DNA from 3 places in the Microbacterium sp. JZ101 genome. Region 1 is predicted to be linked to each of the others. Evidence: predicted binding sites of a transcription regulator. Region 1 holds the regulator's gene; each other region holds the start of a gene.
What was found. Region 1 encodes HspR, which represses chaperone genes until heat shock. Its sites were predicted from a motif close to AAGTTGAGTCNNNNNGACTCAACTT; they were not measured.

Region 1 (9,425 bases):
CCGAAGCCGCTGATCATCGCGGAGACGTCGGGCCAGTCACTCTGGGCGACGAAGTCCCGTGCCTGGACCTGGGAGTCGGTGGTTGTGCTCATGATTCGTTCCTTGCTGAAGCTGGCGGTGGGGCTCAGGAGATCGCGACGACGTGGAAGTCGATGTTCTTGCGGAAGCTGGGCATCACGAACCCGATGGCGAAGGCGATGGGGATCATCCAGAGCATCGTCTTCGCGACCGTGCCGTCATCGAACAGCAGCACGTCGAAGTTCGAGAGAGCGATGACGAGAACCGCGGCATTCAGGAGCATCGCGAGCGTCGGCGCGAACTTGGTGCTCCAGAATCCGGTCTCCAGCCGCTCACGGATGAAGAAGGCGAGGATGCCCACCGAGGCGATGGTCATCATCACGATGAAGCCGATGGTGCCCAGCGCGACGAACCAGGCGTAGATGACGACGATGGGGTCCGCCCCGGCGGCGAAGAACGCTGCCAGGATCACCACGCAGACAGCGGCATCCACGAGCGCGGCCAGGTGCGGGGCGCGCTTGACCTCGGACACGCGAGCGAAGAGGCGAGGCAGGACGCGGGCTCGGCCCAGCGCGAAGCAGTAGCGGGCGAACATGTTCTGCACGCCGATGAGCATCGCCAGGAAGCTCGTGAGCACGAGGACCTGGAGGACGAGCGAGAACCACGGGCCCACGGCACGGCTGGCGATATCGAAGATCACCCCGGAGAGATCGTCTGCCGACGCCTGCTGGACGTTGTCGGCGCCGATCCCGTAGCTGACCGCCCACGTGGCGAGGGTGTAGAAGGCAGCGACGAAGCCGATCACGACGAACAGCGCGACGGGGATGGTGCGGCGAGGGTTGCGGGCTTCCTCGGCGAACACCGTCGTCGCCTCGAAGGTCGTGAAGCATGTGAAGACGAAGAGGCCGGCGACGCCGACGCCCGGGTTCGCGAGAACCGCGGGGCTGAAGCTCACCAGCGAGGGGTCCTGGCCCGGGAAAGCGACGAGGATGCCGACGACGAGCATGGCGACGACCACGACCTCGAGCGCGATGATCACGCCGAGCACGCGCATGTTCAGGTCGACGCCGCGCATGACGAGGATGGTGGTGATGACGATGGCGAGCATGACCCAGACCCACACAGGGAGGTCGAGCCCCGCCTCGGCAGCCAGCTGCTGTGCGAACACGCCGAACTGAGCCACCAGGCCGATCTGAAGGGCGAGGTAGGTCACGACGACGATCCCCGCCGCGCCGGTGGCCGTCCTCGATCCCAGCCCGCGAGCGATGTACGCCACGAAGCCGCCCGCGTTCGTGATGTGCCGGCTCATCTTCAGATATCCGATCGCGAAGATCGCGATCACTCCGGCGACGATCACGTACACCGCAGGTGCACCAGGGCCGACGAGGGAGAAGACGACAGGAGACGCGCCGACGAAGGCAGCCATCGGGGCAGCGGCGGCGATGACGAAGAAGGCGATGCCCACCACGCCGAGACTGTTGCGCTTCAGCGCCGTCGTCGGTCCGGCGGTCGCATCCGTTCGAGCGGTTGCCATGGCGTTCTCCTTTGAACGTCGGGTAGTGCGAGCAATTCCAGCATCTGCTCAATTTAAAGTCAAGCGTTTGCTTAGATTCGCCGTCACTTCATCGGGAGATAGGGTGCGAACATGGCCGATGAACCTCAACGCATCAAGTACGGCACCGGCCGCGAGGCGCTCATCGAGGCCGCCGTTCGCGTGGTCGCGCGACACGGCCTGCATGGCATGACCTTCCGAAAGGTCGCGCAGGAGGCGGGTGTCAACAACTCGCTGGTCGCCCACCACTTCGGGTCGCTGTCCGCGTTGGCCAACGCCGCCCTCGAGTGGTCGGCCGCGACCGCAATGCGCGACTCCCACCTCGACGGATTCCTTGACTCGGAGAGTGACTACAAGGCCGCGCTGTGGTCCACCCTCGACCAGCGTCGGGACCTGCACGTCTATCAGTTCGAGATGATTCTCGAAGCGAGTCGGGACGCCGAAGTCCGTTCGCAGATCATCGACATGTACGACCGCTACACGGCGGGAGTCTCGCGGAGCATGTTCGGCAGCGCCGCGACAGCCGACGACGACGCCCTCGCACGCGCCGTCTTCGCAGCACTGGACGGTCTCGTGCTCCAGTACGTCGGCGGCGCGATCACGCGCGACCAGGTGGACGCGTCCGTCAGCGCCCTCTGGCGTCTTGCTGCTGCATCAGGGACGCGCTATCCCAGCACCTCCACGCCGAACCCGGCGACGACCGCGCGCACCTCGTCGAGGTAGCGCTGCGCCTGCTCCGTCAGCGGGATCGCGGCGTGGTCGATCCACCCGATCTCGATGCGCTCATCGACGTCGAGGGGGATGGCGACGATCTCCGGATCGAGCTCGTCGCTGATGATGCCGGTCGAGATCGTGTAGCCGCCGAGGCCGATCATGAGGTTGAAGATCGTCGCCCGGTCGGAGACCCGGATCTCGCGCCTGCTCGACATGGTGGAGAGGATCTCCTCGGCGAAGTAGAAGGAGTTGTCCGCACCCTGGTCGAAGGTGAGTCGCGGCAGATCCTCGAGGTCGCCGAGGGTCGCGCGCTTCCGGGAGGCGAGTGGGTTGCGCCGCGAGATGAAGATGTGCGGCTCGGCGAGGAACAGCGGATGGAACGCGAGCCCCGAGTCCCGCAGCAGCTTGTCGATCACCTTCCGGTTGAAGTCGTTCCGGTAGAGGATGCCGATCTCGCTGCGGAGCGTGCGGACATCCTCGATGATGTCGCCCGTCCGGGTCTCCCGCAGGGAGAACTCGTACTCGGCCGCCCCGCTCGCCTGGACCATCCGCACGAACGCGTCGACCGCGAACGAGTAGTGCTGCGCCGAGACCCCGAGCAGACGCCGCGACGGGGGCCGGTCGAGGTAGCGCTGCTCGAGGAGCTCCACCTGCTCGACGACCTGTCGCGCATAGCCGAGGAACTCCGCCCCGTCGAGGGTGAGCGTCACGCCGCGTGCGGAGCGGACCAGGAGCGTGCGCCCCACGCGCGCCTCGAGCTCCTTCATCGCCGCCGACATGGTCGGCTGCGCGACGTAGAGCAGGTCGGCGGCACCCGAGATCGAGCCCTCGGCGGCGACCTCGATGAAGTAGCGGAGCTGCTGCAGCGTGAGACCGCTCGTTCCCTGTGCCATAGCCACAGACTATATGGAGGGATAGCGTCGTCTTCTTACCCGATATCGCCCGGATCCCGGCACGATGGAGGCTCCGACGTCCGAGGATCGACCCGACCCTCATCACCCCTGGATTGGCCCATGGCGAGCGCATTCGAGTTCAGCATCACGACCACCCCCTTCGACGAGGACTACACGCCGTCGGAGAGCTCCCGGATCACGACCAACTTCGCCAACCTCGCGCGCGGCGAGCGCCGTCAGGAGAACCTCCGCAGCACCCTGACGATGATCGACCGGCGGTTCAACGACCTCGCGCACTGGGACAACCCGACTCGCGACCGCTACACCCTCGAACTCGAGATCGTCTCCGTGCAGCTGCGCACGTCGGCGGATGGCGAGGCTCAGCCGTTCCCGCTGCTCGAGGTCCTCGACACGCGGATCATCGACCGGCACACGGGCGCCCGCCACCACGGGATCGTCGGCAACAACTTCTCGTCCTACATCCGCGACTACGACTTCAGCGTCGTCCTGCCCTCGGCGAAGGATGGCACGGGCGCGCCCGCGCTCCCCCGCGACTTCGGCGTCCTGCATGGCAGGCTCTTCCAGCACTTCCTCGACTCGGATGTCTACCGGCAGCGCTTCCCGCAGGCGCCCGTCATCTGCATCAGCGTCTCGACGAGCAAGACCTACCACCAGACCGGCAACAGCCACCCCGTCCTCGGCGTCGAGTACCAGCAGGACGAGCACTCCCTGACCGACGAGTACTTCGGGAAGATGGGGCTCCGCGTGCGCTACTTCATGCCGCGCGGAAGCGTCGCGCCGCTCGCGTTCTACTTCCGCGGCGACCTGCTGAACGACTACTCGAACCTGCAGCTCATCAGCACGATCAGCACGATGGAGACATTCCAGAAGATCTACCGCCCCGAGATCTACAACGCGAACTCGGCCGCCGCCGCCGTCTACCGCCCGAGCCTGGGCGCGCAGGACTTCTCGCGGACGCAGATCTCCTACGACCGCGAGGAGCGCAGCCAGCTCGCTGTCACGCAGGGGAAGTACGCGCAGGAGCACTTCATCGAGCCGAACCGCGAGCTGCTGGAGCAGTGGACCGCCGGCGACCCCGTTCTCGTCGCATGACCCCCGGAGGACCATCCATGACCCCTGCGCTCCTGCCGACCTCGATCGTCGGCAGCCTTCCCAAGCCGTCGTGGCTCGCCGAGCCGGAGACGCTCTGGTCCCCCTGGAAGCTCGAGGGCACCGCGCTGACCGAGGGCAAGCAGGACGCGATGCGCATCGCCGTCCAGGAGCAGACGCGCCGCGGCATCGACATCATCGGCGACGGGGAGCAGACGCGCCAGCACTTCGTGACGACGTTCATCGAGCACCTCGACGGCGTCGACTTCGCACAGCGCAGGACCGTGCGCATCCGCGACCGCTACGACGCGAGCGTTCCGACGGTCGTCGGCGCGGTGCACCGCGAGCGCCCCGTCTTCGTCGACGACGCGGCGTTCCTCCGTTCGAGCACCGACCGCCCGATCAAGTGGACGCTGCCGGGCCCGATGACGATGGTCGACACGCTCTACGACGCCCACTACCGCAGCCGCGAGAAGCTGGCGTGGGAGTTCGCGACCATCCTCAACCAGGAGGCCAGGGAGCTCGAGGCCGCGGGCGTCGACATCATCCAGTTCGACGAGCCCGCCTTCAACGTCTTCCTCGACGAGGTCAAGGACTGGGGCGTCGCCGCCCTCGAGCGCGCGTGCGAGGGGCTGCGCGCCGAGACCGCCGTGCACATCTGCTACGGCTACGGGATCAAGGCGAACACCGACTGGAAAGCGACACTCGGCTCGCAGTGGCGCCACTACGAGGAGTCGTTCCCGCTTCTGCAGCGGTCGGCCGTCGACATCGTCTCGCTCGAGTGCCACCACTCCCGCGTCCCGCTCGAGCTCGTCGAGCTCGTCCGCGGCAAGAAGGTCATGCTCGGCGCGATCGACGTCGCGGATGAGACGGTCGAGACCCCCGAGGAGGTCGCCGACACCCTCCGCCGTGCGCTCGCCTACGTCGACGCGGACAAGCTCGTGCCCAGCACGAACTGCGGCATGGCGCCGTTCCCCCGGGAGGTCGCGCTGCGCAAGCTCAGCGCGCTCAGCGCGGGCGCGGCCATCCTGCGCGAGGAGCTGGCCGATGCGCGCGTCTGAGGCGTCGCCCGCCGACGCACCCGCCGAGACCCCGCGTCACGGCTTCGCGCCGTCGCTGTCGCCCGACGACTTCAAGGCCCTCTTCCGGGGGCACCCCGGCGGCGTCACCGTCATCACGGCGGATGCCGGCGACGGGCCCGTCGCCCTAACGGCGACCTCGGTCGCGTCGGTGAGCGCCGAGCCCCCGCTCCTGGTGTTCTCGATCTCGGCGCTGTCGTCGGCGTCGGACGTTCTCTCGCGCGCCGAGACCGTCGTCGTGCACTTCCTCGACGCTCACGATCTGGAGGTGGCGAAGCTCGGCGCCGCGAGCGGAGTCGACCGCTTCGCCCAGGAGCACCCGTGGACGCGCCTCGCCACGGGCGAGCCCGTGTACGAGGGCGTGCGCGCGTGGGTGCGCTGCGCGGTCATCGACCGGATGGATGCGGGCACGTCGACGGTCGTCGCGGCCCACGCACTGCAGTCGCACATCGAGCGCGACATCCACCCGGGCGACGCCGGCGACGCGCTGGTCTATCACAACCGCACGTGGCACCGCCTCGGCGAGCACTCGCGCATCGAGCCCTGACGGCCGCGCGCGCCTGCGGGCGTCAGTCGGCGGGACGCCAGAGCACGACGTCGGTCTGACGGCGCACGCGGGTGCCCGCACGCAGCGTCACGACCGCGCCGTTCGCGCTCGTCGCGAACACGCGCGCGCCCGGACGCTGCTCGCGCTCGGCGCGCAGCTCGCGCTCGAGCTCGCGGACACGGCCGCGCAGCTCCTGCACCTCGTTCTCCATGTGCAGGATGCGCTCGATGACGGCGAGGCGCACACCCTCGGACGACAGCCGCGCGACCTCGCGCAGCTGCTCGATGTCGCGCAGCGAGTAGCGCCGCGATCCGCCGCGCGTGCGCCCGGGGACGACGAGGCCCATGCGGTCGTACTGCCGCAGGGTCTGCGGGTGCATGGCGGCGAGCTCGGCAGCCGCCGCGATGGGGAAGATCGGCGCATCGGGGTCGATGTCGGCCGGGTCGACCGGGATCGGCATGGTGCTCACCTCCTGAAGGTGTCGGGGGCGGATGGCGGCAGCGGGCTACTGCTTCGCCTTCGCCATCATCTCAGCGCGGGGGTTCTCCTTCGGCTCGGCCTCGCGGTAGGCGAGAAGCGCCTCGCGCGCGGCGTCGTCGAGATGCGACGGCACAGCCACCTGCACCTCGGCGAGGAGATCGCCCGTGCCCTTGCTGGACGCGATGCCGCGTCCCTTGACGCGGAGCACGCGGCCGGAGGGCGTGCCGGGGGCGACGCGCAGCTTCACGGGGTCGCCACCGAGCGTCGGAACCTCGATGGTCGCGCCGAACACCGCCTCGGTGAACGTGATCGGAACGGTCACGCGGACGTTCAGGCCGTCGCGCGTGAAGACGGGGTGCGATCGGACGGCGACCTCGACGACGATGTCGCCGCTCTCGCCTCCGTCCGGCGAGGGACGCCCGCGCCCGCGCAGGCGGATCTTCTGGCCATCCGCGACGCCCGCGGGGATCTTGACCTTGAACGGCTTGCCGTCCTCGCCCTGGAGCGTGATGGTCTCGCCCTTGGCGGCCGTCGTGAAGTCGATCGTCGTGCGCGCACACGCACGTCGGCGCCGCGCTGGGGGCCGCCGAAGCCGCGGTACCCGCCCGTCGACTGCCCGAAGCGGCCGGAGCCGAAGCCTCCGCCCCCGCCGGAGAACATCGAGAAGATGTCGTCGAAGTCGCCCGGGGACGCCGTGCGCTGCTGCGTGAACCGGCTGAAGACGTCGTCGAACCCGCCGCCGGCGCCGCCGGGCGCGGTGAACCGCGCACCCGAGCCCATCGCGCGCAGCTCGTCGTACTCCTTGCGCTGCTCGGGGTCGGAGAGCACCGAGTACGCCTCGCTGATCTCCTTGAACCGCGACTCCGCAGCCGCGTCGCCCGGGTTCGAGTCGGGGTGGTACCTGCGCGCGAGCTTGCGGTAGGTCTTCTTCAGATCCGCGTCGCTCACGTTCTTGTCGACGCCGAGGATCTTGTAGAAGTCCTTGTCGAACCAGTCCTGACTGGCCATCTGCACCTTCTTCTTGCGAATGCTCTACGCGTGATCCGGAAAGCGGTCGGCCCCGCCGCAGCGGGGCCGACCGGGAGTCATTCCGCCGGGACGGCGACGACGACCTTGGCGGGGCGCAGCTCGACGTCGCCCAGCAGGTAGCCGACCTCGACGACCTCGAGGATCGTGCTCTCCGTCGTGCCGGGGACCGGCTGCTGGAAGATCGCCTCGTGACGCTGCGGGTCGAACGTCTCGCCAGTCGCGCCGAACGCGACGACGCCCAGGCGCTCGGCGACGCCGCGCACCTTGGCAGCGACGGCCGAGAACGGGCTGCCCTCGGCGAGGTCGCCGTGCTTCTCGGCCCGGTCGAGGTCGTCGAGCACGGGGAGGAGGCCCTTCACGGCCTCGCCCCTGGCGCGGGAGATCTCGATCTCGCGCTGCTCCTCGGTGCGGCGACGGTAGTTCGCGTACTCCGCCTGGAGGCGCTTGAGGTCGTGCAGGAGCTGCGTCTCGTAGTCGCTCTTCTCCGCCTCCGCCGCCTCGTCGGTCTGCTCGGCGCCGAGGATGTCGTCGACCGTCAGGCCGTCGCGCTCCTCCGCGGTCTCAGCCGGCTGCGCCGCGGGGTCGGAAGCGGCGGCTTCCGACCCCTCGGCGTCCGGCTGGACCTCGTCGCCGTCGGGCTGCTCGCCCTGGGGCTCCTCGAAGTCCTTGTCCGTCATCAGCTCTTCTTCTCGTCCTCGTCGTCCACGACCTCGGCGTCGATGACGTCCTCATCCGCCGAGCTCTGCTCGCCGGCCGGGGCGTCCTGCGGCGCCTGCTCCTGCGCGGCCTGAGCCTGCTGGTAGATCGCCTCGCCGAGCTTGGTCTGGCTCTCGTTGAGCTTCTCGAACGCGGCCTTCACGGCGTCGTCGTCCTCGCCCGCGAGCGCGGTCTTGAGCGCGTCGACGTCGGCCTTGACCGAGTCCTTCACGTCGGCGGGGAGCTTGTCGTCGTTCTCCGAGATGAGCTTCTCGATCGAGTACGCGAGCGTCTCGGCCTGGTTGCGGACATCCGCGGCCTCGCGGCGCTTCTTGTCCTCGGCCGCGTGCTCCTCGGCGTCGCGGACCATCCGCTCGATGTCCTCCTTCGAGAGCGACGAGCCGCCCGTGATGGTCATCGACTGCTCCTTGCCCGTGCCCTTGTCCTTGGCGGACACGTGCACGATGCCGTTCGCGTCGATGTCGAACGTGACCTCGACCTGCGGCACGCCGCGGGGCGCCGGCGCGATGCCGGTGAGCTCGAAGGTGCCGAGCGGCTTGTTGTCGCGGGTGAACTCGCGCTCGCCCTGGAAGACCTGGATGGCCACCGACGGCTGGTTGTCGTCTGCGGTCGTGAAGGTCTCGCTGCGCTTGGTCGGGATGGCCGTGTTGCGCTCGATGAGCTTGGTCATGACGCCGCCCTTGGTCTCGATGCCGAGGCTCAGCGGGGTGACGTCGATGAGGAGGACGTCCTTGCGCTCGCCCTTCAGCACGCCCGCCTGGATGGCGGCGCCGACGGCGACGACCTCGTCCGGGTTGACGCCCTTGTTGGGCTCCTGGCTCGTCTCGCTCTTCACGAGCTCGCTGACCGCGGGCATGCGGGTCGAGCCGCCGACGAGCACGACGTGCGCGATGTCGGAGACCTTGATGCCCGCCTCGCGGATGACGTCCTGGAACGGCTTCTTCGTGCGCTCGAGGAGGTCCTTCGTGAGGTCCTCGAACTTCGCGCGCGAGATCGTCTCGGACAGCGACACGGGGCCGTTCTCCGTGAGCGACAGGTACGGCAGGTTGACGCTCGTCGACGTCGAGCTCGAGAGCTCCTTCTTCGCCTGCTCCGCGGCCTCCTTGAGGCGCTGCAGGGCGATCTTGTCGTTCGAGACGTCGACGCCCGTGGAGTCCTTGAACTGCTTGATGAGGTAGTCGACGAGGCGCTGGTCCCAGTCGTCGCCGCCGAGGCGGTTGTCGCCCGCCGTGGCACGCACCTGGATGGTCGAGAAGTCGTCGTCCTTGCCCACCTCGAGCAGCGAG
Region 2 (9,425 bases), 250 kb from region 1:
GCCGATCGTGCCGAATGCCCGGCCGATGTCCCACTGCGCGGAGGACACCGGCGTGACGATCCGCAGGATGTCGTCGGGGCGCGCGTCGGTCGTGAAGTCGAGGTCGTTCGTCGTCCGCCCGAGGAGGGCGTCGCGCACGGGTCCGCCGACGACCGCGAGGTCGTGGCCCGCATCGGCGAACGCCTGCGCGAGGGTCGCGACCACGGGCGACGCCGCGAGGTCGCCGAGGCGCGCGAGACCGGCGGCCATGTTGAGCATGGCTTCCAGGGTACCGGGCGGTCGCAGGGCGGCCCCCGAGACTAGCGTCCGTCGTCGAGGCCTACGGCGGGTGCACTGGTCTCGACGACGAGCGCTAGTCTCACGGTCCCGCGGGGCGGCCCGGGGCCGGGGCCGGACCCGGGGGGCCGGGGGCGGGGTCAGGCGGGGGCGAGGAAGCCGTCGAGGACGAGCTCGCGGACGGCGGGCAGGAGCCCCGCACACAGCGCGTCCTCGTCCGTCTCGAGCAGCTGCGCGAGCGCCGCGACGATCTGACCCAGGGCGAGTTCCCCATCGCACGCGCCGACGAGCGCGGCGAGCGCCGGGTCGGCCTGCACGGAGCGCCCGAAGCCGCCGCCCTGACGCAGCTCGATCACGCTGGGGTCCGCGGCGCCGGGGAGGTGGTGACGCGACTCGGTGACGTCGGGCGCGGCCCGCAGGTGCAGGGCGAGCAGCTCGGCGTCGGCGAGGGGCGCGATGCGGTCGTGCGCCGCGAGCACCGCCGCGAGATGCGTCCCGAGCGCGCCCTCCGACGGGATCGCCTGCGTGACGCGCTCATAGCGCGCGAGCCGCGGCGCGCCATCCGCCCTCCTCAGGAGCACGTAGCCGAAGCCGATCGCCGTGACGCCTCGCTCCGAGAAGTCGTCGAGCCAGGCGTCGAGGAGTCGGTCGTGCGCGGGGCTGCCAGGGGTCGTGCCGCCGTCGCGGATCCACATCTCGGCGTAGGCGATCGGGTCGAGCTCCTCGCGCTCGATCACCCACGCCTCGAGAGCGACGTCGGACGCCTCGACCCACGCGCGCATGCGGTCGAGCCCGGGCACGCCGTCCTTCGTCTCCCAGTTCGCGAGGAACTGCGCGGTTCCGCCCGGAGCGAGGTGGCGGCCGACGCCCGCGACGACCTGCTGCACGAGCGCGTCGCCGACGAGCCCTCCGTCGCGGTACTCGTACTCGGGCACGCCCGTGACCCGCGGCGTGATGACGAACGGCGGATTCGACACGATGCGGTCGAACACCTCGCCGGCGACAGGGTCGAACAGCGACCCGGCCCGCGTGTCGATGCCCGTCGCGCCCGCGAGCGCCGCGTTCAGCGCCGCGAAGCGGAGGGCGCGCCGGGAGATGTCCGTCGCGACGACCCGGTCGGCGAAGCGACGGGCGCGCAGGGCCTGGATGCCGCACCCCGTGCCGAGGTCGAGGACGGTCCGCACGGGAGTCGGAAGCTGCAGACCGGCCAGCGTGAGGGATGCTCCGCCCGCGCCGAGCACGTGATCCTCCGCGAGCGCGCCCCCGCCCAGGGCGATCTCGTCGAGGTCGCTCGCGAGCAGCCACTCGCCCGGACCGCGGTCGTCGTGGAAGGACTGGGGGCGGATGACCGCGAGCGGCGCGACCACGTCGGCGTCGACCGCGGCGAGTCCGAGTGCGACGAGCCCGCTGGCGCCGACCCGGGGGAGCGCGGCGTCGACCGCGGCGAGCGGCTGCCCGACGCCGAAGACGAGCAGCCGCGCGAGGACGGCGAGCGCGTCGTCGCGCTCGCGGATGGCCCGGAGGGCGGGGGCGCGGAGCCCGCGCCCGATCGCGTCATCGGCCTCGACTCCCCACATCGCGCGCAGCGCCTCGGATCGGAACCGCGCGGCCGAGAGGTCGGCGGCGAGGTCGCGGCACAGGGCGGGATCGGGGCGCGGGGTCACCCGACCATTCAACCGCGCGCTCGTGTCATCCGCTTCCCCGCGCCGCTCCGAGCGAGCTCGAAGGGAGCTCACAGCGCACTTTTAGCACTCTCCCCCTGAGAGTGCTAATTTGAAACATGAGTCGATGCGACTCAAGGTGATGTTGCGAACAGCGCCGAGCGAACAGAGGAGGACGATCACGATGGCGATGTTCTTCGATCCGTTCCGTGAGTTCGACCGGGTGGCCGAGCAGCTCTTCGACCGCCAGGGCCCCCGCCTCATGCCGATGGATCTCTACCGCGACGGAGACCACTACGTGCTGAGCGCCGACCTTCCCGGCATCGATCCCGGAAGCGTCGACATCGATGTCGACGGCCAGCTCCTGACCATCCGCGCGCAGCGGACGGGCCGCAGCGAAGAGGGCGTGAAGTGGATCACGCGCGAGCGGCCGACGGGCGCGTACATGCGTCAGCTGAACCTCGGCCAGGGCATCGATACCGAGCGCATCACGGCGACCTACGAGAACGGCGTGATGAGCGTGCTCATCCCGATCAGCGAGAAGGCGAAGCCGCGCAAGATCGAGGTGCAGCGCTCGGGCGACAGCAGCCAGACGCTGACGGCCCCCGAGCTCACCTCCTGATCCCCCGGATCATCCGCGCGCAGAGGGAGAGGGGCAGATGCGATCGCATCTGCCCCTCTCCCTGTGCGCTGGCTATGCGTCGCGACGCGCGCCCTCCGACGGCGTCACCGTGAAGGTGTGCGGCGCCCGGAAGCCGCGTTCCGCGAAGGCCGCACGGGCCGCCTCGGCGACGACGTCGACCCGATCGGCGTCCACGAGCGCGATCGCCGCGCCGCCGAAGCCGCCGCCGGTCATGCGCGCGCCGATCGCACCCGCCGCGAGCGCGGCCTCGACGGCGGTGTCGAGCTCGGGGACCGAGATCTCGAAGTCGTCCCGCATCGACGCGTGCGACGCGACGAGGAGGTCGCCGATGGCCCGCGGCCCGGCCGAGCGCAGCGTGGCGACGGTGTCCAGCACACGCTGGTTCTCCGTCACGATGTGCCGCACCCGGCGGAAGGTCACCTCGTCGAGCGTCTCCTCGGCGCGCGCGAGGTCGTCGACCGACAGGTCGCGCAGCGAGGGCACGCCCATGTCGGCCGCGCCCTTCTCGCACGAGGCCCGGCGCTCGCGATAGCCGCCCGTCGAGTGCGCGTGCGTGACCTGGGTGTCGATGACCAGCAGGGCGAGCCCCTCCCGGGCGAAGCCGAGGTCGACGGACTCCGTCGCGAGGGTCCGGCAGTCGAGGAAGGTCGCGGCGTCGGGCCGGCCGAGCGTCGACGACACCTGGTCCATGATGCCCGTCGGCGCGCCGACCGCCTCGTTCTCCGCCGTCCGCCCGATCTTCGCGATCGAGAGGCCGTCGAGCCCGAGCTCCCACAGATCGCTGAGCGCCGACGCCGTCGCCCCCTCGATCGCCGCCGACGAGGACAGTCCCGCGCCGACCGGCACGTCCGATGCGAGGGCGATGTCGAGGCCGCCGACGTCGGATGCGCTGCGCCCGGTCGCCGCGAGGGCGGCCCAGGCGACGCCGAGGGGATAGGCGGCCCACTCGGGCACCGATCCGCTCTGCACGGCGTGACCCGCTGCGCCGTCGAAGGTGGCCGCGAGCGCGTCGATCGACAGCTCGAACGGGACCCGGTCGAGGGTCGAGACGACCCGGAGAATGCGGTCGCCTCGCATGCCGACCGCGGCATACGTGCGGTGCTCGATCGCGAACGGGAGCACGAAGCCCTCGTTGTAGTCGGTGTGCTCCCCGATGAGGTTGGCGCGCCCCGGCGCCGACCAGACGCCCACCGGCTCTCCGCCGGTGAGCGAGCGGAGCAGCTCGATCGCCTCGTGCTGCGCGGTCATGCCCCCACCGCCTCGCGCAGTCGCTCTGCGGTCTGCTCGGGCGGGACATCCCCGATCCACGCTCCCATGGCGGCCTCCGATCCGGCGAGGTACTTGAGCTTGTCGGCCGCGCGACGCGGCGAGGTGAGCTGCAGGTGCAGCCGCGCCGTGTCCCTCCCGACATCCACGGGCGCCTGATGCCACGCCGCGATGTACGGCGTGGGGGTGTCGTAGAGACGGTCCACGCCCCGCAGCAGACGCAGGTACACCGAGGCGAGCTCGTCGCGCTCGGCGTCCGTGAGAGCGGCGAAGTCGGGAGCGTGGCGCCGTGGCGCGAGGTGCACCTCGACGGGCCATCGCGCGGCGAACGGCACGTACGCGATCCAGTGCTCGGCCTCGAGCACGACGCGGGGGCCCTGCTGCTCGAAGGTGATGATCCTCTCGAACAGATCAGCGCCCTCGCGCTCGATGGCCTGCAGCAGGAGCTTCGTGCGCGGCGTGATGTAGGGGTACGCGTAGATCTGGCCGTGGGGATGGTGCAGCGTCACGCCGATCTGCTCGCCCCGGTTCTCGAACGGGAAGACCTGGCGGATGCCCGGCAGGGCCGAGAGCGCGGCGGTGCGGTCTGCCCATGCCTCGATGACGGTCCGAGCGCGGGTCTCCGTCTGCGTGCCGAAGGAGCCCTCGCGCTCGGGGCTGAAGCACACGACCTCGCAGCGGCCGACCGACGTGCGGCTGCGGCCGAGCCCCGGCGCGTCGAGGTCGTCGAGGCCGAGCGGCGGGTCGACGGCGGCGGGCGCGTCCCCCGTGGCGACGTCGAGTGCCGGGCCGAACGACGGCGACTTGTTCTCGAAGACCGCGACGTCGTAGAGGCTCGGCACCTCCGACGGGTTCGTCGGCGTCTGCGGGGCGAGCGGGTCGAGCTCGGCCGGCGGCAGGAACGCCCGGTTCTGGCGCGCGGCGGCGACCGAGATCCAATCGCCCGTGAGCACGTCGCGACGCATCGTCGCCGTCTCGGGCCGCGGACCGAGCTCGCGCTCGTCGATGCGCCGCTCCTCGGGCAGCGTCGTGCCCGGGTCGTCGTAGTAGATGAGCTCGCGCCCGTCGGCGAGACGCGCGACGCGCTTGACCACGCCGGCGCCCAGCGTCGTCCCCGGTGCCACCATGGCTCCTCCGTTCCTGCGCGATGCCGCGCGTGTTGACGTCAACATGGATGGTAGTGCAAAGTGGGTCGCAGGAGAAGGGAGACCCCATGGCGCAGGTGTCGGCCGCCGACGTCGCCCGACTCGCCGGGGTCTCGGGCCAGACCGTCTCGCGCGTCGCCAACGGATCTCCTCGCGTCGACCCGACGACCCGCGCGCGGGTCGAGGCGGCCATGGCTCAGCTCGGCTATCGGCCGAACCGCACCGCGCGCGCCCTGCGGACCGGGCGCACCCGCACGATCGGCGTCGTCGTGCGCACGCTGGCCTCGGTCGGCAACACCCGCGTGCTCGAGGCCGTCACGCAGGCCGCGTCGGCCCGCGACCACGCCGTCCTCGTGGTGACGCTCTCGGAGGACGCCGAGCGCGCCGACACGGCGTTCGCGGCGCTCGCTGACCACGGCGTCGACGGCGCCGTGGTCCTCAACGAGGCGACACCGAGCATCCACGAGGCCGCGGAGCCCGGGTTCCCCGTCGTCGCGGTCGACGCCGACACGAGCGAGCGGTTCACCGTCATCTCGTCGGATCACGCCGGCGGCGCCGAGAGCGCCACCGCGCACCTCCTCGCGCAGGGGCACGCCTCCGTGCATCACCTGGCCGGCCCCGCGGGCTCGTTCGCCGCCGCCGAGCGCGAACGGGGATGGCGCGCCGCCCTCGCGGCGAGGGGCGCGACCGCGCCGCGTCCTCTGCGCGGAGACTGGACGGCCGCGACCGCCCGCGATCTCGCGGAGGAGCTCGTCGCGGACCCCGCGGTCACCGCGGTCTTCGCGGCGAACGACCAGATGGCGCTCGGCGCCCTGCACGCCGCCCACGCAGCGGGGCGCGACGACCTCGCGGTCGCCGGGTTCGACGACGTCGTCGACGCGGCGGACTACTGGCCGCCGCTCACGACGGTGGCGCAGGACTTCGACGAGCTCGGCTCGACCGCGGTCGACCTGCTCCTCGCGCTGCTCGCGGGCGACGCCGTGGCCGACCGCACGATCGTGCCGACGCGCCTCATCGTCCGCGAGAGCTCGCTGCGGCCCCGGTGACCACTGCGGCACGCCTCGCAGGGCGCGCCCAGCCGTGTTCGTAGGATTGAACGGTCCCGTGCGCCCTCGCACGACCCGATGAGCAGGATGTCCATGACCCACCGCCGCACGGCCGAGGCACGCAGCTGTCTGCGACGTCTGGGCGCGCCGACCGCGGTCCTGCTCGCGCTGCTCCTGGGCGCCCAGCCCGCGCTCGCGTCGGTCCCCGATGCGACCTCCGAGCCATCCGATGCGCCCCGCCGTCACGTGACCGCTCCGAAGGAGAGCGGGCAGGAGGCGCGGGTCGGCGTCCCCGCAGACGCGGACGGCGACGACGACCAGGCGCCCGCTCTCTCGCTCCTCCCCGCGCAGCAGGGAGTGCTCGGCGCCGACGCCGCCCTCAACGCGACGGCGACGATCGCCAACCCCGGCGCGGAGGCGCTGCCGGCGGGCACGCTCCGCCTCGACATCGCGCGCTCGGCACTCGGCGACCGCGCCGCGCTGGACGCCTGGCTGGCGTCGGGCGAGGCCGACGGAGACTTCGCGACGCTCCAGACCGCACCGGTCGACGAGGTCGGCGGAGGCGCGAGCGCGACCGAGGAGCTCTCGGCCGCGGCGGATGTCGCCGGCCTCGAGGGCCTCGCAGCCGGCGTCTACCCGCTGCGCGCGACGCTCGGCGCAGGCGCGTCCGCGATCGAGGGCCGCAGCGTCGTCGTGGTCGCCGACGGCGAGCGCGCGCCGGTCTCGGTCATCGTCCCGATCACCGCGCCGCCGACCGCGGCGGGGCTCCTCACGGCCGACGAGATCGGCACCCTGACCGGCCCCGACGGCGCGCTGTCGCAGGCGCTCGAGGCCGTCGCCGGCACGACGGCCGTGCTCGCGGTCGATCCGGCCATCCCGGCGGCGATCCGCGCGCTCGGCACGGCAGCGCCCGCTGCCGCCCTCGAGTGGCTCGAGCGGCTCGAGGAGCTGCCGAACGAGCGCTTCGCCCTCCAGTTCGGCGACGCCGACGTGACACCGCAGATCCAGGCGGGCCTCGCGGCGCCGCTCGCGCCCACGAGCCTGCGCGCGTTCGAGAGCGGCGAGAACTTCGCGGCACCGGAGCCGACGCCGTCGGCCACGCCCGCCGCGGAGGAGGAGCCCGCCGCGCCGGATGAGCCCGCCTACCCCTCCCTCGAGGAGCTCCTCTCCATCGGCGAGGAGGCGGCGCGCGTGTACTGGCCGGCCGAGGGATCCGCGGGCCCCGACGTCGTGTCCGCTCTCGCCGTGGAGGGAGCGACCACGCTCATCCCCTCGACGTCGACCGCCGAGGGAGCAGAAGGAGCCGCCGTGCCCGCGCGCGCCGACGGCGCGCTCGTGTACGACGAGGCCATCTCCGAGGTGCTCAGCGCCGCCGCGCTCGACCAGAGCGCGCACGAGGACGATCTCGTCGAGGCCTCCGCGGAGCTGTGGTTCGCGGCGCACGAGACCGGAGGAGCTCCGCTCCTCGTCGCGCTCGACCGCCCCGCCTACCCGGCCGACGACGCGGAGGCGCCCACGGCCATCCGCACCGAGGAGAGCCTGCGCGACGCCATCGAGAGCGTCACCCGCAATGCGTCGGTCGAGGCCGTGCCGCTCACCGACGTCCTCGAGGCCGAGGCGCAGCCCGTCACCGTGTCCGAGGTCGCGCCGGAGCCGGAGCGCACCGCGGCGGTCTCGGCCTTCACGGCCGCCGAGCCGGGCCTCGCGCACATGGCGTCGGCGCTCGACGAGCCCGAGCTGCTCACCGGCCAGGCGCGCGCCGAGGCCCTGCAACTGCTCGGCGTCGGATGGACCGACGACCCCGACCGCTGGCGCGAGGCCATCGGCGCGCACGCCGAGCTGACCGCTCAGCGCGTCGACGGCATCGGCGTCACGGTGTCCGACCAGGTGCAGCTTCTGAGCGCCGAGGCGCCGCTGCCGGTCTGGGTGCGCAACAGCCTCGCGTGGCCCATCACGGTCGTGCTCGAGGTGCAGCCCGACAACGTGCGCCTCGACGTGCAGGAGCGCATCGAGGTGCAGGTGCCGGCGGGCAGCAACCCGCGCGTCGAGATCCCCGTCGAGGCGCGCGTCGGAAGCGGCGAGGTGCAGCTCGCGGTCTCGCTGTTCACGGCATCGGGCGAGCAGATCGGCGGCGTGCAGACCATGGACGTGACCGTGCGCGCCGAGTGGGAGCGCATCGGCATCGCCGTGCTCGTCGCGATCATCGTGCTGCTCGTCGTGGGCGGCGTGATCCGCACGGTGCTCCGGCGACGCCGGCGGATGGCCGAGCGCGCGGATGCGGATGGCGCGGATGCGGACGGCGCGACGGCGGACGGCGCGGATGGCCCGCCCGCAGGGGAGAGGGACGCATCGGATGACTAGCCTCGGCCGCTCCAGCGCCATGATCGCGGCCGGGACGCTCGCCTCGCGGGTCACGGGTCTCGTGCGCTCGATCGTCCTCATCGCGGCGGTCGGCTCGTTCGGCAACGCCTCCGACGCGTTCACGGCGGCGAACCAGCTGCCGAACAACATCTTCATGATCATCTCGACGGGCGTCCTGACGGCCGTGATCGTGCCGCAGATCGTGAGGTGGAGCGCGCGCGAGGACGGCGGGGCCTCGCACATCTCGAAGTTCATGACGCTGGGCGGTGTGCTGCTCGCGGGCGCGAGCGTGCTCGCGATGATCCTCGTCTGGCCGCTCATCTGGCTGTACGGCGCCCGGTTCGACCCCGACACCATCGCGCTCGCGGTCGCCTTCGCCTACTGGTGCCTGCCGCAGATCTTCTTCTACGGGATGTTCGCGCTGCTCGGCGAGACGCTCAACGCGCGCCGCGTGTTCGGCCCGTACGCGTGGGCGCCGATCGTCAACAACGTCGTCTCGATCGCGGGATTCGGCGTGTTCATCGCCGTGTTCGGCGGCCATCAGTCGTCCCTCGCGCAGTGGACGACCGCAGACGGCAGCTGGAACCTCCCCAAGGTCGCGCTCCTCGGCGGCGTCGCGACGCTCGGCATCGTCGCCCAGATGTTCGTCCTGCTGTTCTTCTGGCGACGCACGGGGCTGAGCATCCGCCCCGACTTCCGCTGGCGCGGCATGGGCCTGCGCGAGGTCGGCAGCCTCACGAGCTGGACGTTCCTCATGATGGTCATCGGCCAGCTCGTGTCGATGTACCAGCAGAGCACGATCTCGGACGCGTCCGGGCAGGCGTCCGTGACCGTCTGGTTCACGTCGTGGCTCGTGTTCATGCTCCCGTACTCGGTCATCGTCCTCTCGATCGGCACCCCCTACTTCACCCAGCTCAGCGAGCACGCGGCTGCCGGGCGCGACGACGAGGTGCGCGCCGACATCGGCCGGGCCATCCGGATGCTCGGGCTGCTCTGCGTGCTCGCCACGGCGGCCGTCATGGCGGCG
Region 3 (9,425 bases), 1.5 Mb from region 1:
CCCCCGTCACGAGCAGATCCGCGATGCGGTCGTCCACCTCGCGCTGGATGAGACGGCGCAGCGGCCGAGCGCCGAACTCGGGCTCGTACCCGTTGCGGGCGAGCCACGCCACCGCGGCATCGGTCGCCTCGAGGGCGATATCGCGCGCGGCCAGCCGCGCGCGGGTCGCCCCCAGCAGCAGGTGCACGATCTGCGCGAGCTGCTGCTCGTCGAGCTTGCGGAAGAGCACGATCTCGTCGATGCGGTTGAGGAACTCGGGGCGCATCGACTCGCGCAGACGCCCCATCACGCGATCGCGCAGATCCTTCTCGTCGAACTCGCGCCCCGCGGCCGAGAAGCCGATCGCGCCCGAGCGCGAGGTCAGGAACTCCGAGCCGAGGTTCGAGGTCATCACGACGACCGTGTTGCGGAAGTCGACGGTGCGCCCCTGCCCGTCGGTGAGCCGCCCGTCGTCGAGCACCTGCAGGAGCAGGTTGAACACGTCGGGGTGCGCCTTCTCGATCTCGTCGAAGAGCACGATCGAGTACGGGTTGCGCCGCACGCGCTCCGTGAGCTGACCGGCCTCGTCGTATCCGACGTATCCCGGAGGGGCCCCGACGAGGCGCGAGACGGTGTGCCGCTCGCCGAACTCGCTCATGTCGAAGCGCACCACGGCGCTCTCGTCGTCGAACAGGCTCGCCGCGAGCGCCTTCGCCAGCTCGGTCTTCCCGACGCCGGTCGGCCCGAGGAAGAGGAACGACCCGACCGGGCGGCGGGCGTCGCCCATGCCCGTGCGACTGCGGCGGACGGCCTTGGCGACCGCCGTCACCGCATCGTCCTGGCCGATCACGCGGGCGTGCAGCTCCTCCTCGAGGCCGGCGAGACGCTCGCGCTCGCTCTCGGTGAGGCGGTTCACGGGGATCCCGGTGGCGCGGCTGATGACGGCCGCGATCTCGGGCTCGTCGACGATCGCGCGCCCGGCCCCGTCGGCCGAGGTGGCGTCGGCGAGGCGCGCCTGCACGGTCGCGATCTCGTCGCGGATGCGGGAGGCCTCCTCGTAGTGCTCGGCAGACACCGCGGCGTTCTTCTCCGCCTCGAGCTCGGCGAGACGCGCGACGAGCTCCTGCGTGTCGACGGGAGCGCCCAGACGCAGCCGCACCCGGGCGCCGGCCTGGTCGATGAGGTCGATCGCCTTGTCCGGCAGCACGCGGTCGGACAGATAGCGGTCGCTCAGCTCGACGGCCGCCCGCAGCGCGTCGTCGGTGTAGGTGACACGGTGGTGCTCCTCGTACGCCGGGCGGAGCCCCTCGAGGATCGCGATCGCGTCCGCGGGCGACGGCTCGCCGACCCGCACGGGCTGGAAGCGGCGCTCGAGCGCGGCGTCCTTCTCGATCTTGCGGTACTCGGAGAGCGTCGTCGCGCCGACGAGGTGCAGGTCGCCGCGAGCGAGACGCGGCTTGAGGATGTTGCCCGCGTCCATGGCTCCCTCTCCCCCGCCGCCGGCGCCCACGAGGGTGTGGATCTCGTCGATGAAGAGGATGAGCTCGCCCTTCTGCGCGGCGACCTCCTCCATCGTCTTCGTCAGGCGCTCCTCGAAGTCGCCGCGGTAGCGCGTGCCCGCGAGCATCGCGGGGAGGTCGAGTGCGACGACCCGGCGGTTCCGCAGCTGCTCCGGAACGGCTCCCGCGACGATGGCGGACGCGAGGCCCTCGACGACGGCGGTCTTGCCGACGCCGGCCTCGCCCACGAGCACGGGGTTGTTCTTCGTCCGGCGCGAGAGGATCTCGATCGTCTGCTCGATCTCGTCGGCGCGGCCGATGACCGGGTCGAGCGCGCCGTCCCGCGCGAGCGCCGTGAGGTCGGTGCCGTACTTCTCGAGCATCGATCCGCCCGCGGTCCGCCCTGCGCCCTGCTCGGGCGCGGCCTGCGGGTCCACGCTCTCGCGCGCGCCCTGGGTGAGGGCCTCCGCGGTCACGCCCGAGCGTGCGAGGATCTGCCCGGCGGGCGTGTCCTGTGCGAGCACGAGGGCGAAGAAGAGGTGCTCGGGGTCCACATAGGTCGAGCCAGACGAGCGCGCCACCTGGAACGCGTGGAACAGCGCCCGCTGCACGGCCGCCGTCACCGCGGCGGCGTCGACGTGGGCCGAGGCACCCTCGCGCGGAAGGCGCTCCTCAGCCTCCCGTGCGATCGCCTCGGGGTCTCCGCCGACGCGCGAGATCGCGTCGGCGACGGTCGGGTCGCCGACGAGCACGTGGAGGACGTGCAGCGCGTCGAGCTCGAGCTGCCCGCGACCGAGGGCGTAGCGCCCCGCCCGCTGCAGGAGCTCCTGCGTGCGCGAGCTGAGGAAGCGGCTGAGATCGATCGAGCGGCTCGCGCGAGCACGCTCGCCCTGCAGATAGCGCGCGAGGAACTCGTCGAACGAGCTCGGCCCATCCTGGGGGAAGTTGTTCTCGGGCATGTCCCGGCATCTCCTTGAAAGTTGCGTCGTTCCCTATCAAGTATGGAACTTGAGTCGGAGTCTATCAAGATCAACGCGATCCCGTGCGCGCTATTCCCGCCCGCGAGAATCTGTCGAGCGACTTGCACAATCGAACGACTATCAATAGATTTCCGCTGTGATTCAATGAACGGAGCGACCGTGAGCAGAGCGACGATCCTCATCCTGCGCGTCGTCATCGCCCTCGCCCTTGCCGGCTCGGTCGTCGTGCAGGCGTTCCTCCTCCCGCTGATCTGGGTCGACCTCGAGGGTGTGGAGACCGCATCGCGGGTCGCCTTCGTCGTCATCCTCGGGCTCGGCGTCGCGACGATGCAGGTCTTCGGGGTGTGCGTGTGGCAGCTCCTCACCAGGGTCCGGCGCGGCTCGATCTTCTCGGAGTCGTCCTTCCGCTACGTCGACGTCATCATCGGGGCGATCGCGGCGGCCGCCCTGCTCGCCTTCGCGCTCGCGATCCTCCTCGCCCCGGGCAGCGCGGCCCCGGGTCTCGTCGGCCTCGTCTGCGGTGCGTCGCTCGTCCTCGGGGGGATGGCGCTGCTCGTCGTCGTCATGAAGGCGCTGCTGCGGCAGGCGATCGCGCGCGAGCACGAGGCGCAGGCCCTGCGGGACGAGCTCGGCGAGGTGATCTGAGTGCCGATCATCGTGGACATCGACGTCATGCTCGCCCGCCGGAAGATGTCGGTCGGCGCGCTCGCCGAGCGGATCGGCATCACTCCCACCAACCTCGCCGTGCTCAAGAACGGACGCGCCAAGGCCGTCCGCTTCGCCACGCTCGACGCGCTGTGCGAGGCCCTCGAGTGCCAGCCGGGCGATCTGCTTCGCTGGGAGCCCGAGGAGTGAGCCCGCGGCGCACGGCGTTTGCTTTCATGGACGCATGAGCGAGTTCTGGGCGGGCGTGCGCACGCTGCTGGAGGGGTTCGGCTGGTGGCGGCGAGATCCGCGTGTGATGGCGGCCGCGCTCATCCCCGCCGCGATCGTCGGCGCGGCGATGGCGGCCGCGCTCATCGCCCTCGGAGCACTCCTTCCCGCGATCGCCGAGGACCTCACTCCCTGGGCGGAGGACTGGGCCGCGATCTGGACCATCCTCGTGCGCGTGCTCATCGGCGCCGCCGTGCTCGCGGGCGGACTCGTGGTGGCGGTGACGATGTTCACCGCCCTCACCCTGCTCGTGGGCGAGCCCTTCTACGACCGGGTCTGGCGCTCGGTCGAGGCCGCGCGCACGGGGTCCGTTCCCGAGAGCGCGTACGGCCTCTGGCGATCGGTCGCAGACAGCGCGTCGCTCATCGCCCGCGGGCTCGCGATCGCCGTCGCGAGCGTCGCGCTCGGGTTCGTCCCCGTGGTCGGCGCACCGCTCGCCGCCGTCGTCGGAGCCGCGCTCTCCGGCTGGGTGCTCTCCGACGAGCTCACGGCGCGTGCGCTGTCTGCGCGGGGCATCGGGGCGCAGGAGCGACGGGCACTGCGGCGCGAGTCCCGCGCACGGGTCGCGGGATTCGGGATGGCGACGCACGTGTGCCTGCTCGTGCCCCTGGGCGCGATCGTCGCGATGCCGGCCGCCGTCGCCGGCAGCACGCTCCTCGCGCACACGCTCCTCGAGCGGCGCTCCGCTCAGTCGTCGAGCGCGCGGGGCTGAGCCCGCCCGGCCTCGCGGGCGGCGAAGAGCAGCACGGCGAGCACGATCGCGGCCGGGACCGCGAGGCCGACGGCGACGGCGACATGCGCGTACTCCCCCGTCGCGGCGCCGATCGCGACCGCGATGATGAGCAGCTGCACGACGATCGCGCCGGATCGTCCCCAGGACAGGCCCCGTGCGATGCCGCGCGCGAAGGCGCCCACGGCGAGGGCGCCGACGAGCGTGAGCAGGAGGAGGGCGATCGCGCTGGGCATCGAGGCGACATCCGCCGAGCCGAGCGCGAGCACCTGCCAGCCGGCGAGGGCGAGCACGCCCACCGCCTCGAGTCCGACGAGCACGGCGGCCGTCCGTGCGGTCGCGCTGGTGGCCATGGCTCTCCTCGCTCCCCGTGCCTCACACCGCACGCATGATCAGGGAACGGACAGAAAAAACCCTTGCCCGAGAACCTCGCGTGTATGACAATTGTTAACGGTGTGTTTCCCACAGCGTGGTGGGGCGGAACCTGCACAGGTCCGTCGCACATCCAGCGTAATCCACCCGTTTTGCCACGCTGTGCTTTCCCTGAGAAACCCCACCCCGCAAGGAGCATTCCTATGGACTGGCGCGACAAGGCCGCCTGCCTCACCGTCGACCCCGAGCTGTTCTTCCCCGTCGGGAACACCGGCCCCGCGATCGACCAGATCGAGAAGGCGAAGTCCGTCTGCGCTCGCTGCACGGTCACCGAGATCTGCCTGCAGTACGCCCTCGAGACCGGCCAGGACTCGGGCGTCTGGGGCGGCCTCAGCGAGGACGAGCGCCGCGCGCTCAAGCGCCGCGCCGCTCGCGCCCGTCGCGCGAGCTGACCGGAAGGCACCGTCGCGCCAGCTGACCTGAGGCACCGTCGCGCGAGCTGACCGCAAGCGCCGTCGTCTGAAGAAGCCCCGCCTCGGCGGGGCTTCTTCATGTCCGGATCAGCTGCGGATCCACCTCAGGGGAACCGCGATTGTGACCTCGGTCCCGCCGTGGAAGGCGGTGTCCGGCGCGTCGATCGTCGACCAGTCGATCGTCCCGGAGAGCTCTCCCTGGATGAGCGTGCGGACGATCTGCGTGCCGAGGCCGCGGCCGACCTGGCCATCGGGCAGACCGCTGCCGGTGTCGCGCACGCGCACCTCGAGGCGGGTGTCGTCGCGGTCGGCGACGATCTCGACCTCGCCCTCGCGCCCCGCGAGCCCGTGCTCCACCGCGTTCGTGACGACCTCGGTGAGCGCGAGCGCGAGCGGCGTCGCGTACTCGCTGGGGAGCGTTCCGAACCGGCCCTTCGTGCGCGTGTGCGCGACCGTGTTCTGCGCGGCCGCCACCTCCGCGACGAGGCGCAGCACGCGCGCGAACACCTCGTCGAAGTCGACGTTCTGCGCGAGCCCCTCCGACAGCGTGTCGTGCACGACGGCGATCGCGGCGACCCGCTGCATGGCCTGAAGCAGCGACTCGCGCGCCTCCTCCGAGGTCGTGCGCCGTGCCTGGATCCGCAGCAGCGAGGCGACCGTCTGCAGGTTGTTCTTGACGCGGTGGTGGATCTCGCGGATCGTCGCGTCCTTCGTGATGAGCTCCTGCTCCTGGCTGCGCAGCTCGCTCACGTCGCGGCACAGGACGATCGCGCCCGTGCGGTGGCCGTGGTCCTTGAGCGGGATCGCACGCAGCGACACGGTCACGCCGCGCGCCTCGATGTCGCTGCGCCATGGCGCACGGCCCGAGACGAGGATCGGCAGGCGCTCGTCGGTGTCATGAGACGCCGGCAGGATCTGGCTCGTCACGTCGGCGAGGTTCTCGCCCTCGAGCTCCTCCGCGAAGCCGATGCGGTTGAACGCCGACAGGGCGTTCGGGCTCGCGAACGTGACGATGCCGTCGACGTCGAGGCGGATGAGCCCGTCGGCGGCGCGCGGAGCGCCCCTGCGCGGCCCGGTCGGCGCCGAGAGGTCGGGGAAGTCGCCGGTCGCGATCATCCGGAAGAGATCGTCGGCGCAGTCGTTGAAGGTGATCTGCTGGCGCGACGGCGTGCGCACGTCGCCGAGGTTCGTGTGGCGCGTGAGCACGCCGATCGCGCGGAGGCCGTCGTCCTCCCGGATCGCGATCGGCACGGCGCGCACGCGCGTGGGCGTCTCCTCGAACCACTCGGGCGAGGACGAGTCGACGATCTGCGCGGTCTGGAACGCCTCACGGACCTGCGCCTGCCACTGCGGTCGGACGCGGCCTCCGACGATGTCGCGATAGAAGAGCGTCGCGGCGCCGCCCGGGCGCGTGTGCGCGACCGCGATGTAGGAGTCGTCCGACGTGGGCACCCAGAAGACGATGTCCGCCGAGGCCAGATCGGCGAGCAGCTGCCCGTCGCCGGCGAGACGGTGCAGCCATTCGATATCCGATTCGCTCGAACGGCCCTGGGCGGAGACGAGATCGCTGAGGGTCGACACGCGTCGAGTCTATGCCGACCGCGCGCCGTCCTCCCCGCGTCCGCGCGCTCGCCGCGCCGGGCGCGCGATGCGGCGACCCCGCTCCCGCCCGAGCGGGATGAGCGCCGCCTCCTCGTCGCCGCGGCGTCCGTCGACGCGCGCGACGAGACGGCGGACGGCCTGAGCCAGGGCCGAGCGCGGCATGACCTCTCCGACGGGGCGCGCCGCGAGGAGGGCGGCGTCGGCCGCGCGAGGATCGAGCGGCAGGAACGAGACGTCGTCGACCCCGCCGAATCGCTCGAGCGTGCGCCGGACCTGGCCGCGGGCGTCGATGCCGAGCGGGCCCGTGCGCAGGCGGTTGACGGCGACGACGACCGGGGTCGCGCCGACGATCGCGCGCAGCTCCGCGTATCCGCGGAGGAACCGCGCGATCCCGATCGGGTCCGCCGCGGCGACTGCGACCACGACGTCTGCCGACGAGAGGGCCGCGAGCGTCGCGGCGTTGCGGCGGGGCCCGTCGAGGTCGCTCATGATCTCCTCGTCGGACTCGAGCGACGCCGCCGTGTCGACGACCGTGACGTCGGCCCATCCGCGGCACGCCTCGAGAGCCGACGCCACGCGCCGCTCCGACAGCTCGGGCCACCGTGCTGCCCGGTTCAGCCCGGGCAGGACGTCGACGATGCCGTCAGCGCCGCCTACGGGCAGGCTCAGGCGCGTGAGCTCCGCGGCGTCGAGCCCGCCGAGCTCCGCCTGACGGCAGGCGGCCGCGAACCCGGGCCCCTCGTCGGCGAGCCCGAGGGCGATGGCGACCGCGGGCGCGTGCGTGTCCGCGTCGACCAGCGCGACGTGGCCGCGCGTGCGCGCGGTCTCGACGGCGAGCTCGATGGCGACCGTCGTCCGCCCCGGCGCGCCGTGCGCGCCCCACACGGCCACCACCCGCCCGCGCTCCCCGCCGACGGCGCGCACCGCCAGGGATCCGCTCCGGATGGCCTCGGCCACGCGCCAGCCCTCCGCCGCGAGGGGCAGCGGATCGGCGAGGCCGAACGCGCGCGCGAGGCGCACCTCGCCCGCGCGTTCGCCCAGCGGCACGATGCGGACGCCGTGCCGGTCGCAGGCGCCCACCACGCCGTGCGTGAGCGCCGCGCGGGACGCCGGCAGGACGAGCGCCTCGGCGGAGCGCAGGACGTCCCAGGCCTCGGCCGTCGGATCGCCGAGCGAGCGGGCGATCGTCTCGGACGGCCAGGTCGCGATGACCGAGAGGCCCTCGTCCTCGAGGGCCTCGGCGAGAGCCGACCCGCGCGGCTCGTCGAGCGCCACGACGACGTTCACGATCCGGCTCCGGACTGCGGGACGGCCGAGAGCGCGGCGCCCGAGGACACCGCCGCGAGCACGTCGGCGACGCGCGCCCGGTCGATCACGAGCTCGATCGACGCTCCTGCCGCGCCCATCACGGCGTCGTCGCGGAGCACGGCGGCGACCGTCGCGTCCGCGACGAGGATGCGCGGCTCGTCGTAGACCCCCTGCTCGAGGAGGGGCGCCGCCCAGAGCTCGACCGCCGTGCCCTCCCCGACCGACGACGGCACGTCGACGGCGCTCTCGACGACGACGGTCGTGACCGCCGCCTCGTCGGCCGGCGTCACCGCCGACGAGGGGACGAGCTCGCCGGCCTCGATCGTGCGCGTCGCGACGTACCCCTCCGCGAGCTCGTGAGGCGCGAGGTAGGCGTCCTCCGCGCCGCCCAGGGCGACGTCGACGACCTCGAGATCGCCCGCGGTCACCGCCTCCCCCGGGACGATCGTCGTCTCGGCGGCGAGCACGGGCGCGGTCTGCCGGGCAGCCGACACAACCCACCAGACCCCGGCGATCGACGCGACGATGAGGGCGAGGCCGATGAAGAACCGCGCGTCGCCCCAGAACACGCGCCGGCGACGCGGAACGGGGGCGAGGGCGGCGACGTCGCGGATCGGGGTCGTCGTGGTCATGAGCCCATGCTGTCCGAATCGGCGCGACGCCTGAGAAAGTTATCCACAGGATGGCGCGTCCGGGTCCCCGGAGACCCGCCCCTGCCCATAATGGGGCCATGCCCGACAACTCCGACGTGCGCTACCTCGCGCCCGCTCAGGTCGCCGAGCTGCTGGGCATCGAGGCGGACGAGGTCGTCGAGCTCGTCCACGCCGGACGACTCCGCGGCGCGCGACTCGGCTCGCCCGCGCGCTGGCGCATCGAGCAGCTCAGCGTCGACGAGTACCTCGAGGACCAGCACGAGGAGACGCGGCGGATGGCCCTGTGGCGGGAGTCGAACGAGGCGAGCTTCCCCGAGCTCTGGGGCCGTCGGCGCCCCTGACGGCTCACGGCGCGACGACGCCGACCGCGGCCGCCACGCGCACCCAGGCGACGGCCTCGAACGACACGATGCGGAACGCCGTGACCGCGGCGGAGCGGCGGGGCGAATCGGGGTCGTGCAGCGCCAGGTCGAGGTGATCGGCGCCGACGCGGTCGATCGTGCCCGACAGCGCGCGCCCCGACACGACGCCGATCGCCACGGCGGCCCTGCGCCGCGCGAGGTCGCGCAGAGCGAACCCGAAGGTGACCCGCTGCGCGAGGCGGCTCTCGGGCTCGGTCGGGCGGGCGCTGCGCAGGAGCTCGCCCTGCGCCGCGCCGATCGAGCGGATGGCCGGGAGCGGCACGAGCACCGCGCTCTCCGCCGCGCCGTGCGCGCGGAGCGGGCGAACGGCCATCCAGTCCGCCCCGACCGAGGTGACCGACGCCTCCAGCGACGATCCGTCGCGCAGCTCGATCGACAGGGGCGAGGCCGCCGACTGCGCGAACGCCACGAGGCGCTCGCGGAGGGCGAGGCGGGACACGCGCAGCCGCTCGGCCTCGGAGTCCAGCGCGGCCC

Region 2: a site for HspR is predicted at 2,054-2,078, ahead of M1D56_RS16430 (Hsp20/alpha crystallin family protein). Genes of this name have one in related genera too.
Region 3: a site for HspR is predicted at 2,484-2,508, ahead of M1D56_RS11015 (ATP-dependent Clp protease ATP-binding subunit). Genes of this name have one in related genera too.

Annotation. Positions count from the first base shown of each region.
Region 1 is NZ_CP096400.1:239,748-249,172, reverse strand. It holds gene M1D56_RS01125 (MoaF C-terminal domain-containing protein) at 1-92, opposite strand, end outside; gene M1D56_RS01120 (APC family permease) at 125-1,552, opposite strand; gene M1D56_RS01115 (TetR/AcrR family transcriptional regulator) at 1,664-2,293, shown strand; gene M1D56_RS01110 (LysR family transcriptional regulator) at 2,236-3,177, opposite strand; gene M1D56_RS01105 (DUF1852 domain-containing protein) at 3,298-4,290, shown strand; gene M1D56_RS01100 (methionine synthase) at 4,308-5,348, shown strand; gene M1D56_RS01095 (flavin reductase family protein) at 5,335-5,913, shown strand; gene M1D56_RS01090 (heat shock protein transcriptional repressor HspR) at 5,936-6,373, opposite strand; partial or broken gene M1D56_RS01085 (DnaJ C-terminal domain-containing protein) at 6,419-7,401, opposite strand; gene M1D56_RS01080 (nucleotide exchange factor GrpE) at 7,479-8,099, opposite strand; gene dnaK (molecular chaperone DnaK) at 8,099-9,425, opposite strand, start outside.
Region 2 is NZ_CP096400.1:3,567,103-3,576,527, reverse strand. It holds gene M1D56_RS16440 (CCA tRNA nucleotidyltransferase) at 1-258, opposite strand, end outside; gene M1D56_RS16435 (DUF7059 domain-containing protein) at 417-1,940, opposite strand; gene M1D56_RS16430 (Hsp20/alpha crystallin family protein) at 2,122-2,559, shown strand; gene galK (galactokinase) at 2,632-3,828, opposite strand; gene galT (galactose-1-phosphate uridylyltransferase) at 3,825-4,970, opposite strand; gene M1D56_RS16415 (LacI family DNA-binding transcriptional regulator) at 5,060-6,037, shown strand; gene M1D56_RS16410 (DUF6049 family protein) at 6,131-8,398, shown strand; gene murJ (murein biosynthesis integral membrane protein MurJ) at 8,391-9,425, shown strand, end outside.
Region 3 is NZ_CP096400.1:2,366,036-2,375,460, forward strand. It holds gene M1D56_RS11015 (ATP-dependent Clp protease ATP-binding subunit) at 1-2,437, opposite strand, end outside; gene M1D56_RS11020 (DUF2975 domain-containing protein) at 2,618-3,103, shown strand; gene M1D56_RS11025 (helix-turn-helix domain-containing protein) at 3,104-3,313, shown strand; gene M1D56_RS11030 (EI24 domain-containing protein) at 3,348-4,103, shown strand; gene M1D56_RS11035 (histidine kinase) at 4,079-4,474, opposite strand; gene M1D56_RS11040 (WhiB family transcriptional regulator) at 4,697-4,945, shown strand; gene M1D56_RS11045 (sensor histidine kinase) at 5,054-6,547, opposite strand; gene M1D56_RS11050 (AAA family ATPase) at 6,557-7,855, opposite strand; gene M1D56_RS11055 (SAF domain-containing protein) at 7,852-8,508, opposite strand; gene M1D56_RS11060 (helix-turn-helix domain-containing protein) at 8,607-8,870, shown strand; gene M1D56_RS11065 (hypothetical protein) at 8,875-9,425, opposite strand, start outside.